Regions from separate parts of the Paenibacillus sp. 102 genome, predicted to be linked through region 2. Evidence: riboswitches for the same ligand, from Rfam matches in the RefSeq annotation. Region 2 holds a riboswitch; each other region holds the start of a gene.
The links. A riboswitch is a leader RNA that binds a small molecule or an ion and turns the genes downstream of it on or off. The one in region 2 is predicted to bind cyclic di-AMP.
Positions count from the first base shown of each region.

Region 1 (4,564 bases), on a different contig from region 2:
GCTCTTTTTTTATCACAGTTTTGTCTCTTTGAATTGCAAAAACATATGAGAGAATTATCCATCATTCGCGTCATAATGGGAGGATTGCTGTTATTCACTTTATTTGTTGTATGTAAAAGAGTATGGAAGCAATTTTTCTATAGTCAGAAATTCAAGCAAAATCTAATTGGGATTAATCGAAAAGGAAAACAATTGTACTTACTGCCATCATTAGAAGTTACAGCATTTACAATTGGATTGTTTCATCCGAAAATCGTTCTTTCAGAAGGTGTATTTCAATCTTTTTCAGAAGAAGAAGTTGATGCAATTGTATTGCATGAAGAATATCATCAAAAGAATCGTGATCCTTTAAAATTGTTTCTCTTTACGGTGTTAGCAGAAGGGATGATATACGTTCCAGTATTGAAAGGGATGTTACAACGTTATCATACGTATCAGGAGCTATTGGCGGACAAATATACGATGGATCAAATGAAATCATCGTTTGAATTAGGTAGTGCATTGTTAAAATTAATGAAAATAAAAACAACATCTAATCCGTTCATAACAGCGTCGTTTGCAAAGACGGCAATTAATTTGCGTATTGAGCAAATTATTAGTCCGTCATCTATAAAGCTTAGCATGCCGTTACATACAAATTCCGTTTATGTGACAATAGGGCTATTTCTCATTTCGTTTGTACTTATTATTGGAGAGTGCATATAGCCTCTTTTTTTAATATTAAACACTACTGTGTGTAGTGTTTTGTAGGAGGAATAAAATGAACACAGCAGATTTAACGATATGGCTTGTAGTGGGAGCGGGGATACTTTCATTTGTATCACCATGTTCATTGCCGTTATATCCATCTTATTTATCATATATTACAGGTGTTTCCATTCAAGATTTAAAAGAAAACCGCGGTATGATGCAAAAAACAGCACTGATGCACACATTGTTTTTCATCATCGGTTTTTCCATTATATTTTATGCACTAGGTTTATCGGTAAGTTGGATTGGTGTGACCTTTTCATCCAATCAAAGGCTCATCCAACAAATCGGTGGCATCTTTATTATCATCATGGGCTTATTTATGACAGGGCTGATTCAACCGAAATGGCTTATGTCTGAAAAGAAATTTCATTATAAAAGTAAATCAACAGGGTATATTCGTTCTATTTTTGTTGGTATGACGTATGCAGCTGGATGGACACCATGTGTGGGACCAATATTTTCTGCAGTATTAATGCTTGGTGCAACTAATCCAGATGAGGCTCTTCTTTATATTACAGCATATACGCTTGGTTTTGCGGTTCCATTCTTTATCATGGCATTTTTTATAAGTAAGGTAAAATGGATCGTTACATATGCGGGCGTTATGATGAAAATTGGCGGTAGCATGATGGTTTTAACAGGTATTTTACTTTATACGAATCAAATGACGAAAATAACAGCATTCTTTATCAGATTATTTGATGGATTTACAGGATTTTAAAAATAGGGGGAAAGAAAGTGAAAAAATTAATTGCAATTATACTGGCTGGAGCACTTATGTGGGCTGGAGTTAACTTTTATAATTCCAAGCAAGAAGAAAAAGAACGGAAAGCGAAACAAGCAGCACAGCAAGAGAAAGAAGTATTACCTCAAGTAGGATTTAAGGCACCGAAAATTACACTTAAAGGATTAGATGGAAAGCTTTATTCATTAAATGATGCAAAAGGAAAACCGTATATTATTAACTTTTGGGCATCATGGTGTGGTCCATGTGAAATGGAAGCACCAGACTTAGTGCGTCTTTATGATAAATATAAAGGAGAAATCGAAATTTTTGCGGTGAATGCAACGGTCAGTGATCCGGTATCAGAAGCAAAGGCATTTGCGGATCGTTTTGGATTTAAGTTTCCTGTTTTACTAGACATGGATGGAGTAGCTGGGCTTGATTATAAAATTTTTTCATTACCAACAACGTTTTTTGTTGATAAAGATGGCATCATTGTAGAACAAGTGCGCGGAGTATTACCACCGGATCAGTTGGAAAAGAAATTTAAACAATTAATTGAGAAGTAAAAGGGGACCACAGAATGATGGAGTGGATAGTGAAAATACAGCCGATTTCTTCTATAGTGGGAAGTTTATTTGGACTCATGCTCATGAAATTAAAAATGAAAAGTCAAGGTCTTTCATATGAAAGAATGATGAATGTCGTAACAAATGGATTTTTTATCATTATATTAACATGGAAATTCGCACCAGCAATTTTGAATCCAAGGTGGGCTTTTCAATCACCGTGGCAAGCATTATTAGCTGTAGGGAGTGCCCAGCACATTATAGTTGGCTGTTTCATTGCCAGTGGGTACATTGTATGGAAATGCAAAAGGGATAATTTCTCGCTTTCTGTTTTACTAGATATACTTCCATTTGGGATAGGAGGCACTATCATTTTCTATTTTCTATTCCATCAAAAAGTTGGTTTGCAGACAACAATGCCGTGGGGAATGAAACTATATGATTCAAAGTTTTCTTATCATCCTATATATATGTATGAAATCTTTATAGCAATCTGTATAACGGGATGGTTGTGGGTACGAAACGAGAGACTAGGAACTAGAAAATACATAAGTTATTTTCTAATTGTAGAAGGGATTGCTCATATATTCATTTCACTTATAAGTGAACAAGTTCCGTTATTATTTGGTCTATCAATGCAGCAGATACTTATTTTTTGTGTGATTAGTATAGGTATCGTATTGTTCCCGAAAAAATAACCAACAGCAATGTACGAGCGATTGTTCATGCATTGCTGTTTTTAGTGTTTTTATAGATTGTATGAATCGTTTATCTTTTTATTTTATCTTTCTTTACAACTACCATTTAGAGGAGTATATTAACAATCAGAATAGCTCAATGTAGACTTTTCAGCCAAATATAATCGCTTAATCCACTTTAGGAGCGGGGGAACCAAATTTGTGCATTTGTCACTAGGGGTGAATCCTTTTATAGGTAGGGCTACTCTCAAGGTCCGAATCCGACAGCTAACCTCGTCAGCGTTTTGAGAGGGGGGACTTGTGTGTGTAAAAAACACTAGGTGCAACCTGGTGTTTTCTTTTTATTCTCTTTATGGTAAAATATGTAATTTATTTTCAGGTGTAATGAGAACAGAAAGGGGAAAGAGGATGAACTGGCTTACAAGTCTAATTACAATTGGCTTATTCGTAATTGTTGCAAAACCAATGGGAGATTATATATACAATGCTTTTCAACGTAATAGTTCATTTCAAAAAGTATTTGGCTCACTGGAAAAAACCTTATTTAAAGTCGCCGGTATTAAAGGACATAATCAAAGTTGGAAACAATATATATTTTGTTTAATTGGTACAAATTTTTTCTTTATCTTAGTTGTATATTCGATATTTCGATTACAGGGAATTCTTCCGTTAAATCCTGATCATTTTTTAGGATTAGAACCAACATTAGCATTTCATACAGCAATTACATTTATGACAAATGCAAATTTACAACACTATGGCGGAGAAAGTAGTTTATCCTATTTTTCTCAAATGGTGGGTGTAACATTTATGATGTTTGCAGCACCTGCAACTTCAATGGCGATTGGTATCACGTTTATTCGTGTGCTAGCGAGTAAAAGAATAGGAAACTTCTTTGTTGATTTTGTACAATCTATTACAAGAATACTATTGCCGATTTCATTTGTGGCATCGTTGATATTCGTATTATTAGGAACACCACAAACGTTTGATTCAACAGTCATTGTGAAAACGTTAGAAGATGGAATCCAAGCAATTCCTCGTGGCCCGGTAGCGTCTTTACTTTCTATTAAAGAACTTGGTGACAATGGTGGAGGTTTTTTTGGAACAGTTTCTGCGCACCCTTTTGAAAATCCTAATATGATTAGTAACGTGATGCAGATGATGTTACAGATGTTAATTCCGATGGCCTTTCCATTTGTATACGGAAGAATGGTTGGTAATCGGAAGCAAGGTAGAATGTTTTTTGTATCCATGTTAATTCTGTTTATTATTGGATTTTGTACGCTCGCTATATCTGAATTGAAGGGGAATCCTTTGTTAAATCAATTAGGAATAGAAAGTTCCCAGGGAAATATGGAAGGGAAAGAAACGCGTCTGGGCGTTATATCTTCTGCTTTATATGCAACTGTTACAAGTGCCTCTGGAACAGGTGGTGTAAATACAACGCATGATACATTAACACCAATTGGTGGGATGGTCCCACTTGTAAACATGCTTTTAGGTACTGTATTTGGAGGGATTGGACTTGGGTTTATACATGTCGTCATGTATGCGATGATTACCGTATTTGTAGCTGGACTAATGGTGGGACGTACACCGGAATTTCTTAATAAAAAATTAGAGGGAAAAGAAATGAAGTTAATAGCGATTACAATTGTGTCTCAGCCATTACTTATTCTTGGAGCGGCAGCAATTGCATTTTCTACGAATCTAGGAACAGATGCAATTTCTAATCCAGGTTTTCATGGCTTAACACAAGTAATTTATGAATACACGTCGTCTGCTGTCAACAATGGTTCTGGCTTTGAAGGATTAAG
Region 1 covers NZ_JBCGHT010000002.1:120,849-125,412, reverse strand. The annotation lists gene AAIE21_RS06460 (M56 family metallopeptidase) at 1-705, shown strand, start outside; gene AAIE21_RS06455 (cytochrome c biogenesis CcdA family protein) at 761-1,474, shown strand; gene AAIE21_RS06450 (TlpA family protein disulfide reductase) at 1,492-2,046, shown strand; gene AAIE21_RS06445 (prolipoprotein diacylglyceryl transferase family protein) at 2,061-2,744, shown strand; cyclic di-AMP (ydaO/yuaA leader) riboswitch at 2,900-3,042, shown strand; gene kdpA (potassium-transporting ATPase subunit KdpA) at 3,153-4,564, shown strand, end outside.
Region 1: it holds a riboswitch for cyclic di-AMP, as region 2 does, so the genes downstream of both, kdpA (potassium-transporting ATPase subunit KdpA) here and AAIE21_RS18210 (APC family permease) in region 2, are expected to answer to the same signal.

Region 2 (4,564 bases):
ATTTGTACAAAAAGGTAGCTCTACATAAGTAAAGCTACCTTGAAAATTGCTTGTTCTATAATCTTTATTTTTTCAAATGATAAGGAACCGTCGTAATAACAACATTTCTCTTATAGAGTAAGAATGCACGAATTAATAAGCTCGACTGGTTATGAAGAATATTGTGCCAGCCTTTCTTAGGAATAAATTGCGGTATTACTACAGTAACTCTGTAATTGGATTCATTTGCTTTATATTGCACTGTATCGATAAACTTTGTTAGCGGTTGAATAATGCTTCTATAGTGGGAATGCAACGTAACAAGCCTTACTTCAGGCTGCCATTTCTTCCACTTCTCTTCAAATTTCTTTTCATCTTCTCTTTCAAATGCAACATATACGGCGATAATTTGATCTGGTGAAAGAGACTTTGCATAATTCAATGAATTTTCTACTACATGAGTCATACCGGCTACGGGAACGATGATTACATTACCTTCGATTGGCACAATTGATTCACAAGTTTTAAGGCTTAACTGATCTCCTACTGCTTCATAGTGTTTTTTAATTCGGTGGAAAACAAAAATAATGACAGGTAAGAAAACAAGCACAGTCCAAACTTGTGCAAATTTAGTTAAAAAGAACATACTCATAACGATAAAACTAATAACGGCACCTGTTAAATTAATCGTTAATTTCAAAATCCATCCTTGAGGCTTTTCACGAATCCATTTAACCACCATCCCAGACTGTGACAACGTAAATGGAATAAACACGCCCACTGCATAAAGCGGAATAAGATGTTCTGTTTGACCTTGAAACGCAATAATTAAAAGAATGGAAGCAATTCCAAGTATGATAATCCCGTTTGAATAACCTAATCGATCGCCTCTAATCGTAAACATCCTTGGAATAAACTTATCTTTCGCAAGATTAACTGCTAATAAAGGAAATGCTGAATAGCCGGTGTTAGCAGCAAGAATTAATATTAAAGCTGTTGTACCTTGTATAAAAAAGTACATAAAATTTCGTCCAAATGTTTGTTCAGCAATTTGAGAAACTACGGTTACTTCTTTACTAGGAGTAATTCCGTAATAATAAGCTAGATAAACAATTCCTGAAAATAAAACGGCCAGTAAAGCCCCCATCGCAAGCAATGTTTTGGCTGCATTGTTAGGAGCTGGATCTTTAAAGTTGGGGATTGCATTCGAAATGGCTTCAACACCTGTTAAAGCAGAACTACCTGATGCAAATGCTCTTAAAAGTAAAAACAAACTAACCCCTGCTACTGGTGTACCAATTGGTGTATGCAAATGAGGCGAAACTTCACCTGTTACAATGTTGTATATTCCTACGCCGATTAATATAAATAGCGCTAAAACAAATAGATAAACAGGATATGCTAAAACAGAAGCCGACTCCGTTACACCTCTTAAGTTCAATATTGTAATACATATTACAAATATAATCGCGATAATGACATTATGCTCATGTAAACTAGGAAAAGCAGATGTAATCGCATCTGTACCTGCCGATACACTTACTGCTACAGTTAAAATATAGTCTACTAATAAGGATCCTCCAGCTATTAACCCTGGATTCACACCTAAATTTTCTTTTGATACTACATATGCTCCCCCGCCATGAGGATACGCAAAAATAATTTGTCTATAAGATAAAATAAGAGCTGTTAACAATACTAATACTCCTATAGCGATAGGAATAGAATACCAAAATGCTACAGCACCAAGTGTAGCTAGGGCAATCAATATTTGTTCTGGACCATATGCCACTGATGATAAAGCATCTGAAGAAAGAATAGCTAATGCTTTCGTTTTGTTAAGTTTTTGCTCTCCTAATTCCGTTGACTTTAACGGTCGACCAATTAAAAATCTCTTTATGGATGAAACCACTGATGTTCACTCTCCAATAATTTTGTACGTTCATTTCTCTGTTAGTTAAATTAACAAACTATTTTTTCAGAAAACAAAAAATGTCTACAAGCCATAACAAATAGACTTGTAGACATTACATTTTTTGTCGCACAAGCTCCACCTTCCTTCTCAATATAACGCTTACGAGGTTAGCTGTCGGATTCGGGCCTATGAGTAGCCCTACCTTTTTTCAAGGATTCACCCCTTGGATTATGCAATAATCCATAAAAACGGGTCCCCCGTACCATGCGGTTTCAGCGATTTAGAAATTTGAAACTGTGGATTATAATACTCCTTTATTTTAAAAAAGTAAACAAAATTTTTAAAAATAAAAAGTTTTCGATGATTATGTATGATATCGTTGCATGGATGAACAGAATATATGTATCAATATAGATTGGGAGGCATTGATTTGTCTAAAGAAAAGAAGCCGCTTTTATCGGATACCTTTTTAGATGAAATTATAATAGAAATTAATAAGTTATATGGAAACACACATGAAGAACGAAATCGTTCACAAGAAAATAAAAGAAATAAGTAAAAAAGTCTGTTTTAAAAAATAAAACAGACTTTTTATTTTAAAACGTCAAAATTTATTGCATATAAATTACTACAAGCATCCATATAGCTAAAGCAGAAATGATTGCGAGTACGATACGAGTAGAAAGTACTCGCACTTCAAAATCTGTCCTTTTTGAAGGTTCAGGATATGCAATAATGTAGATTCCCTTTAAGAGCGAAAGCCATCCAATGAGTGTAACAAATCCTTGCCAATTCAACTCCCATACATGATGTAAAATGACGGTACTTAACCCTAAAAAGATTGATAAAAATCCATACATAATTCCAGATCCTCTACCTTCCACCACTAACCTTTTCAATTCACGTAACACCGATGGACGCACAAAAAGAACACCTGATACAATTAATATGATCCATCCCCAAAATAACCCTAAAAAAGTACTTATAGTCATTACTCTCCCTCCTTTCCAACACATTTATATTTCAAGAGACCCTTCTTTTAGAACTCGCTACTTATTAGAAATAAAATGCCACAATTCAACAAAAAGGTATTATTAAAATCATTTCGCTACCTCATTCAAATACCTTAATTATATCCGGATGATAAATCGTACTCTTCTAACTTTTACTTGCCGAATATAAAAAGGATAGAAAAAGTAATTATACTTTTTCTATCCTTCACTCATTTCGGTACTACAAAAACTATACCGGTTCTTTATTTAAAGTCATTTCTTCATATACTTTTAAGTTTTGATAAACCACTTTTAATAACGTTGCATCGATACAAAATTGTTTTGCTAATTTTAATAAATATCCTTGTAAATGTTCCCCTTCAATGAACGAACCTTTTTCCATATCACGCTGCATAGATGACTTCATAGCATAAGAAATTTTATCAATTGTCTTCATATGTTCCTCAACAATATTTTCCTGAATCGGAGCTCCAAATCCCCTCATGATCTGTGCTGCTTCTTCAAATAAACTTCGAATAAAATCGCGACCACCATTACTTTCGCGAATCGGTCCTATCGGTGCATGCATTAACGTCGTCACACCTGACATTACTGAAATAAATAAATATTTATGCCACATATCTCGCAAAATATGTTCACTTAGAACAAAACTCGCTTTCGTTCCCGTTAATACTTTAGCAATTTTTTTTGCTCTTGCTGAATCATGGTGTTTTATTTCTCCAAATACAAGTCTATCAGCAGCACTAGTGTGTACAACTTCCCCTTCATCGTTTAAAGTTGTCTCTATAAAACATAAGCCACCCATTACGTTTTCCTCACCAAACTCCTGTTGCAAATGTGATAAATGAGCAATACCGTTTAATAATGGGATTATCATTGTATTATCGCCTACAAACGGCTTCAAATCTATTATTGCTTCTTTTAAGTGATATGCTTTTGTTGAAAATAGAATTACATCGAATGGAGAAACGACATCTTCTTTCGTTACTAATTTCGGTTGAAATGAAAAATCCCCATTAGCACTCCGAATTACGAGACCTTTTTCTTCTAATTGCTGTTTTCGTCTACTACGAACGAGAAAAGTAACGTCTTCCCCTTTCTCTACTAAACGGCCCCCAAAATATCCTCCGACTCCACCAGCTCCTAATACTAAAATACGCATACAGAACCCCTCTTTTCCAAACATGAAAATTTTACTTCCTTGTAGCATAACTATATTATACATCTGATCTGTATAATAAACAGAAAATTCAACTTTTTAACAAAAATTAAGGGCTATATACTATATAATATTATTCATTATGATATTAACGAATAGATTAGTCACATTTCAATTTATGTATTATACACTTAGTAAAAACTTGTATAGTTAGAAAGGATGAAAAGAAATGCAATACCCAATGTTCTTATCTAAAAGATTGACAATACGCCCATTTGAATTAGATGATGCTTCTAAAGTGCAAGTATTAGCAGGAGATAAAGAGGTTGCGAAAAATACTACAATTATTCCTCATCCTTATCCAGATGGCTGGGCAAAAGAGTGGATTACCTCCACTCATACAGCTATGGATAATGGAGACAGTTTTCACTTTGCAATGGTTAATGAGCAAAATATGCTCATCGGTTGCATATACCTTTTTATTAATAAAAAACACAA
Region 2 covers NZ_JBCGHT010000008.1:146,681-151,244, forward strand. The annotation lists gene AAIE21_RS18210 (APC family permease) at 65-1,891, opposite strand; cyclic di-AMP (ydaO/yuaA leader) riboswitch at 2,036-2,182, opposite strand; gene AAIE21_RS18215 (bacitracin ABC transporter ATP-binding protein) at 2,325-2,453, shown strand; gene AAIE21_RS18220 (hypothetical protein) at 2,506-2,886, opposite strand; gene panE (2-dehydropantoate 2-reductase) at 3,137-4,069, opposite strand; gene AAIE21_RS18230 (GNAT family N-acetyltransferase) at 4,296-4,564, shown strand, end outside.

Region 3 (4,564 bases), on a different contig from region 2:
TCATGAAGTTCCTTATATGGGAGAGCATGAGGAAATAAAAGGGTTATATGCTTGTACGGGTCATTACCGAAACGGAATTTTATTAAGTCCTGTTTCTGGTCAATATATGGCAGATTTAATAGAAGGAAAGCAAGGCAATCATTTGCTAGATTCATTGCTTTCAAAGCCAGTTTAGATAAATGCAAATTGAAAAATGACATAAAACCTTTCTTTTTAGGTGGGAGAGAGCATCCGACCATGCATAGAAGCGGTCAGGTCCTTTTCCTGCCCCATGCCAAATGAAAACAAAGAGAGAAAACGAGAGCAGATTACCTTTTGTTCTTCAAAGCCGTGACTTATACGCTTGAAAAACAAAATGGATTTATAGAAAGGGGATGGAAGCTTGAACTTAAAAATTAATGGTAAGCAAATAGAGGTACCTGGGAGCATTAAGACAGTAGCAGAACTGCTTACGCATTTAGGATTAGATACAAAGATTGTTGTAGTAGAACGTAATACAGATATTTTAACAAAAGAAGACCATCAAAGTGCATCTGTTTTTGATGGAGACCAAATTGAGATTGTAACTTTCGTAGGAGGCGGTTGATTATGTTAAACATTGGACCATTTACATTCAATTCTAGACTTTTATTAGGAACAGGAAAATTTTCAGATTATGATGTGCAAAGAAAAGCAATTGAAGTATCAGAGGCAGAGATTTTAACATTTGCAGTGCGCCGTATGGATATATTTGATGCAGACCAACCGAATTTATTAGAAAAAATTGATGTGAAAAAATATACATTACTACCAAATACAGCAGGAGCGAAAAATGCTGAGGAAGCAGTTCGCATTGCAAAATTAGCAAAAGCTTCAGGGCTTTGTGACATGGTAAAAGTAGAGGTTATTGGTGATGACAGAACGTTATTACCAGATCCAGTTGAGACTTTAAAGGCATCTGAAATGCTTTTAGAAGAAGGGTTTATCGTTCTTCCTTATACATCAGATGATGTTGTATTAGCTCGTAAACTACAAGAACTTGGTGTTCATGCGATTATGCCTGGTGCATCACCAATTGGTTCAGGCCTTGGTATTGTGAACCCATTAAACTTAAGTTTTATTATTGAACAAGCAACTGTACCAGTTATTGTGGATGCAGGGGTAGGTAGCCCAGCTGATGCAGCGTTTGCAATGGAATTAGGAGCAGACGGTGTGCTATTAAATACAGCTGTATCTGGTGCAAAAGACCCTATTAAAATGGCATCCGCAATGAAATTAGGTATTCATGCAGGACGCTTAGGATTTGAAGCAGGACGTATTGCACGTAAGCGCTGCGCGACGGCAAGTAGCCCACTAGAAGGAATGAGTGTAGTTGAATAATCGATATTCTCGCCAAGAGCTATTTTCTCCAATTGGAGAAAAAGGGCAACAAAAGATAGGAGAAAAGCATGTACTAATTATCGGTGCGGGAGCACTTGGTAGTGCGAATGCAGAGATGCTTGTAAGAGCTGGTGTTGGCCGTGTAACAATTGTTGATCGCGATTATATTGATTGGAGTAATTTACAACGTCAGCAGTTATATTGTGAGGAGGATGTGAAAAATAATCTTCCAAAGGCTGTAGCAGCACAAAGACGCTTGCAAGCAATTAATAGCAATGTAATCGTAGAAGCTTTTGTTCAAGATGTAACGGCGGAAGAATTAGAAGAGCTCGTTAAAAATGTTGATGTCATGATTGATGCGACTGATAATTTTGAAACACGTTTTATCGTTAATGATATATCACAAAAGTATTCTATTCCGTGGATTTATGGGGCGTGTGTAGGAAGTTATGGCCTTTCTTATACGATTTTACCAGGAAAGACTCCGTGTCTATCTTGTTTATTACAATCCATCCCGCTTGGCGGAGCGACATGTGATACAGCAGGGATCATTTCACCTGCTGTATCTCTCGTTGTTTCTCACCAAGTAACGGAAACTCTTAAACTTTTAGTAGAGGATTATGAGGCACTTCGGGACGGACTTGTATCGTTTGATGTATGGAAAAATGAATATTCATGTATGAATGTACAAAAACTTCGAAAGCATAATTGTCCTTCATGTGGTGAGGAAGCGGTGTACCCATATTTAAATAAGGATAATACGTCAAAAACTGCGGTTTTATGCGGGAGAAATACAGTTCAAATTAGACCGCCTTATAAAGAACAACTGGATTTTGAACGGTATAAAGAACTGCTGCGCGACCATGTAGCAGAGTTAATGGTAAATCCTTATTTATTATCATTTTCGGTTGAAGGAAAGAGACTAGTTGCGTTTCAGGACGGTCGTGTTCTCGTCCATGGAACGAAAGATATAGTAGAAGCAAAGATAATTTATCATCGTTATTTTGGATAGAAAAAGGGTGAGTGAGATGAAAGTGAATAAAGCTTTAACAATTGCTGGATCTGATAGCGGCGGCGGTGCTGGGATTCAAGCGGATTTAAAAACATTTCAAGAGCTAGGTGTATACGGAATGACAGCTATTACAGCTATTACAGCCCAAAATACACTTGGTGTGCAAGGGGTATATCCAGTTGTACCTCAAGGGATTCAAGAACAATTAAACTCTATTGGTACAGACTTAACACCAGATGCTGTTAAACTTGGTATGTTATTTAGTAGTGAAATCATTAAGGTAGTAGCAGAAAATATTAAAAAGTTTGGCTGGAATAATATTGTATTAGATCCTGTTATGATTGCAAAAGGTGGGGCATCATTATTACAACAAGAAGCTGTGCAGGCATTAAAGGAATATTTATTACCAATTGCAACAGTTGTGACTCCGAATGTACCAGAAGCTGAAGTATTAACTGGAATGGAGATTCACAATATCCAAGATAGTAAAGAAGCTGCAAAAGTATTGCACGAATTAGGGGCCCAGTATGTTCTTATGAAAGGCGGACATGCGGAATATCAAGGTAACGAAGTAATTGATTTACTTTTCGATGGTAAGCAGTTTGTTGAATTTAGAAGCGAGAGAATTGATTCAAAACAAACACATGGTAGCGGTTGTACATTTGCATCTGCTGTAACGGCGGGACTTGCAAAAGGCTACCCAATTGAAGAGGCAGTAGGGGAAGCAAAACAATTTATTAGTATAGCAATTGAAGAGCAATTAAATATTGGAAGTGGTCATGGACCAACGAATCATTTTGCGTACAAACGTCAAGAAAGTCGTACATAAAGTGAAACTTTAATCAGTGGGGGAAACAGGAGCTAATAGGTTCCTGTTTTTTGTCGTTATTTGTCGCGAGGTCGATATATTTGGATTTGCACTGATAAAATTTCATTTACCAATTTATTCTACAGCACTATTGCTAAAAATTCTATCTCTCCTGTTTAACGGTCATATAACTGGTTTTTTTGTTGTTTACTTTTTCCATATTTAGGAGTATTATATCAGCCAGAATCTGTTTTTGGTAACGCTGAGTCCAATTCATTTGGAGCGGAGGAACCAAATTGTGCATCGTCACTAGGGGTGAATCTTTCATGATGAAAGTAGGGCTACTCTCAAAGTCCGAATCCGACAGCTAACTTCGTAAGCGTTTTGGGAGAGGATGGTGCATGGATGGGTACATTGCTTCATCGGTCTGATTAGTATAGGAGAATATCAATCTATATTCGAATTCTTTTATGCTAAGGAGGATGATATACATGGATGAGGAAAAAGAAGTAACGCTCATTTGTGTAGGGGAAGAGGAAAAAGTAAACAGTTTACGAGAATTAGTGCCTTTTCAACAAGATATGATTATTTTTACCACAACTGAACATGTAGCGGCTGAAGTGAGAGCATGTGGATTTGAATCAACGTATTGCTGCAATAAGGAACTAAATATAACAAGTATTTGTAACGGAATAAAAAAAGTAATCTTGCTAGGAGATGAGCTTCCAATCGTTAGCTTTTTTACTGAACGTATTCGTTTTTCTTTTCAAGCGCCTATTACAGTTGTCACAAGAAATAAAAGATATCCAGTCAGGCTCTATCAAACAATAGGAGCTAAATTTGTAGTGTTTACAAACTGTGATAATATTTCTTTTTTATTTTTTGAATAGGGCGGAGGAAGTGAAGATGAAGGTGTTATTACGTGAGGATATAGCAAATCGTTGGGCAGTATCAGTAGATCGAGTTCAAGAATTAGCAATGCAAGATCCAAATTTTCCAAAGCCGTATATAGTATTGCCATCAAAAGATAGTTTGTATTTAGAGCTCGATCTGATTGCGTATGAAAAAATACATGTGGAGTTGACACAAGTGTGCTTTCGTGGTCGGAGTTTACGAACGTTTTTAGCATGTTTTACAAATGGTGAGTGATATTGACAAGCTTATGAATGAGAAAAGAGCGGATTCCAGATGCTGAAATAGTATCTAGAATGATCCGCTCTTTTTTATTATTTCTAAATTAAAAGTTTATTTTAATGAAAAAGAAAGAAAAGACAAGGAAACAGATGATAAAATATTAATCTTAATCAATGTAAGCGTTTAAATGGATAATTCTTTTCTTATTTTAGTTAATTTTGCTCTTTACAAGTGAAATAGAGAGGAGTATA
Region 3 covers NZ_JBCGHT010000006.1:214,540-219,103, reverse strand. The annotation lists gene thiO (glycine oxidase ThiO) at 1-175, shown strand, start outside; gene thiS (sulfur carrier protein ThiS) at 383-586, shown strand; gene AAIE21_RS16355 (thiazole synthase) at 589-1,359, shown strand; gene AAIE21_RS16350 (thiazole biosynthesis adenylyltransferase ThiF) at 1,352-2,371, shown strand; gene thiD (bifunctional hydroxymethylpyrimidine kinase/phosphomethylpyrimidine kinase) at 2,388-3,200, shown strand; cyclic di-AMP (ydaO/yuaA leader) riboswitch at 3,430-3,577, shown strand; gene AAIE21_RS16340 (hypothetical protein) at 3,671-4,069, shown strand; gene AAIE21_RS16335 (hypothetical protein) at 4,086-4,328, shown strand.
Region 3: it holds a riboswitch for cyclic di-AMP, as region 2 does, so the genes downstream of both, AAIE21_RS16340 (hypothetical protein) here and AAIE21_RS18210 (APC family permease) in region 2, are expected to answer to the same signal.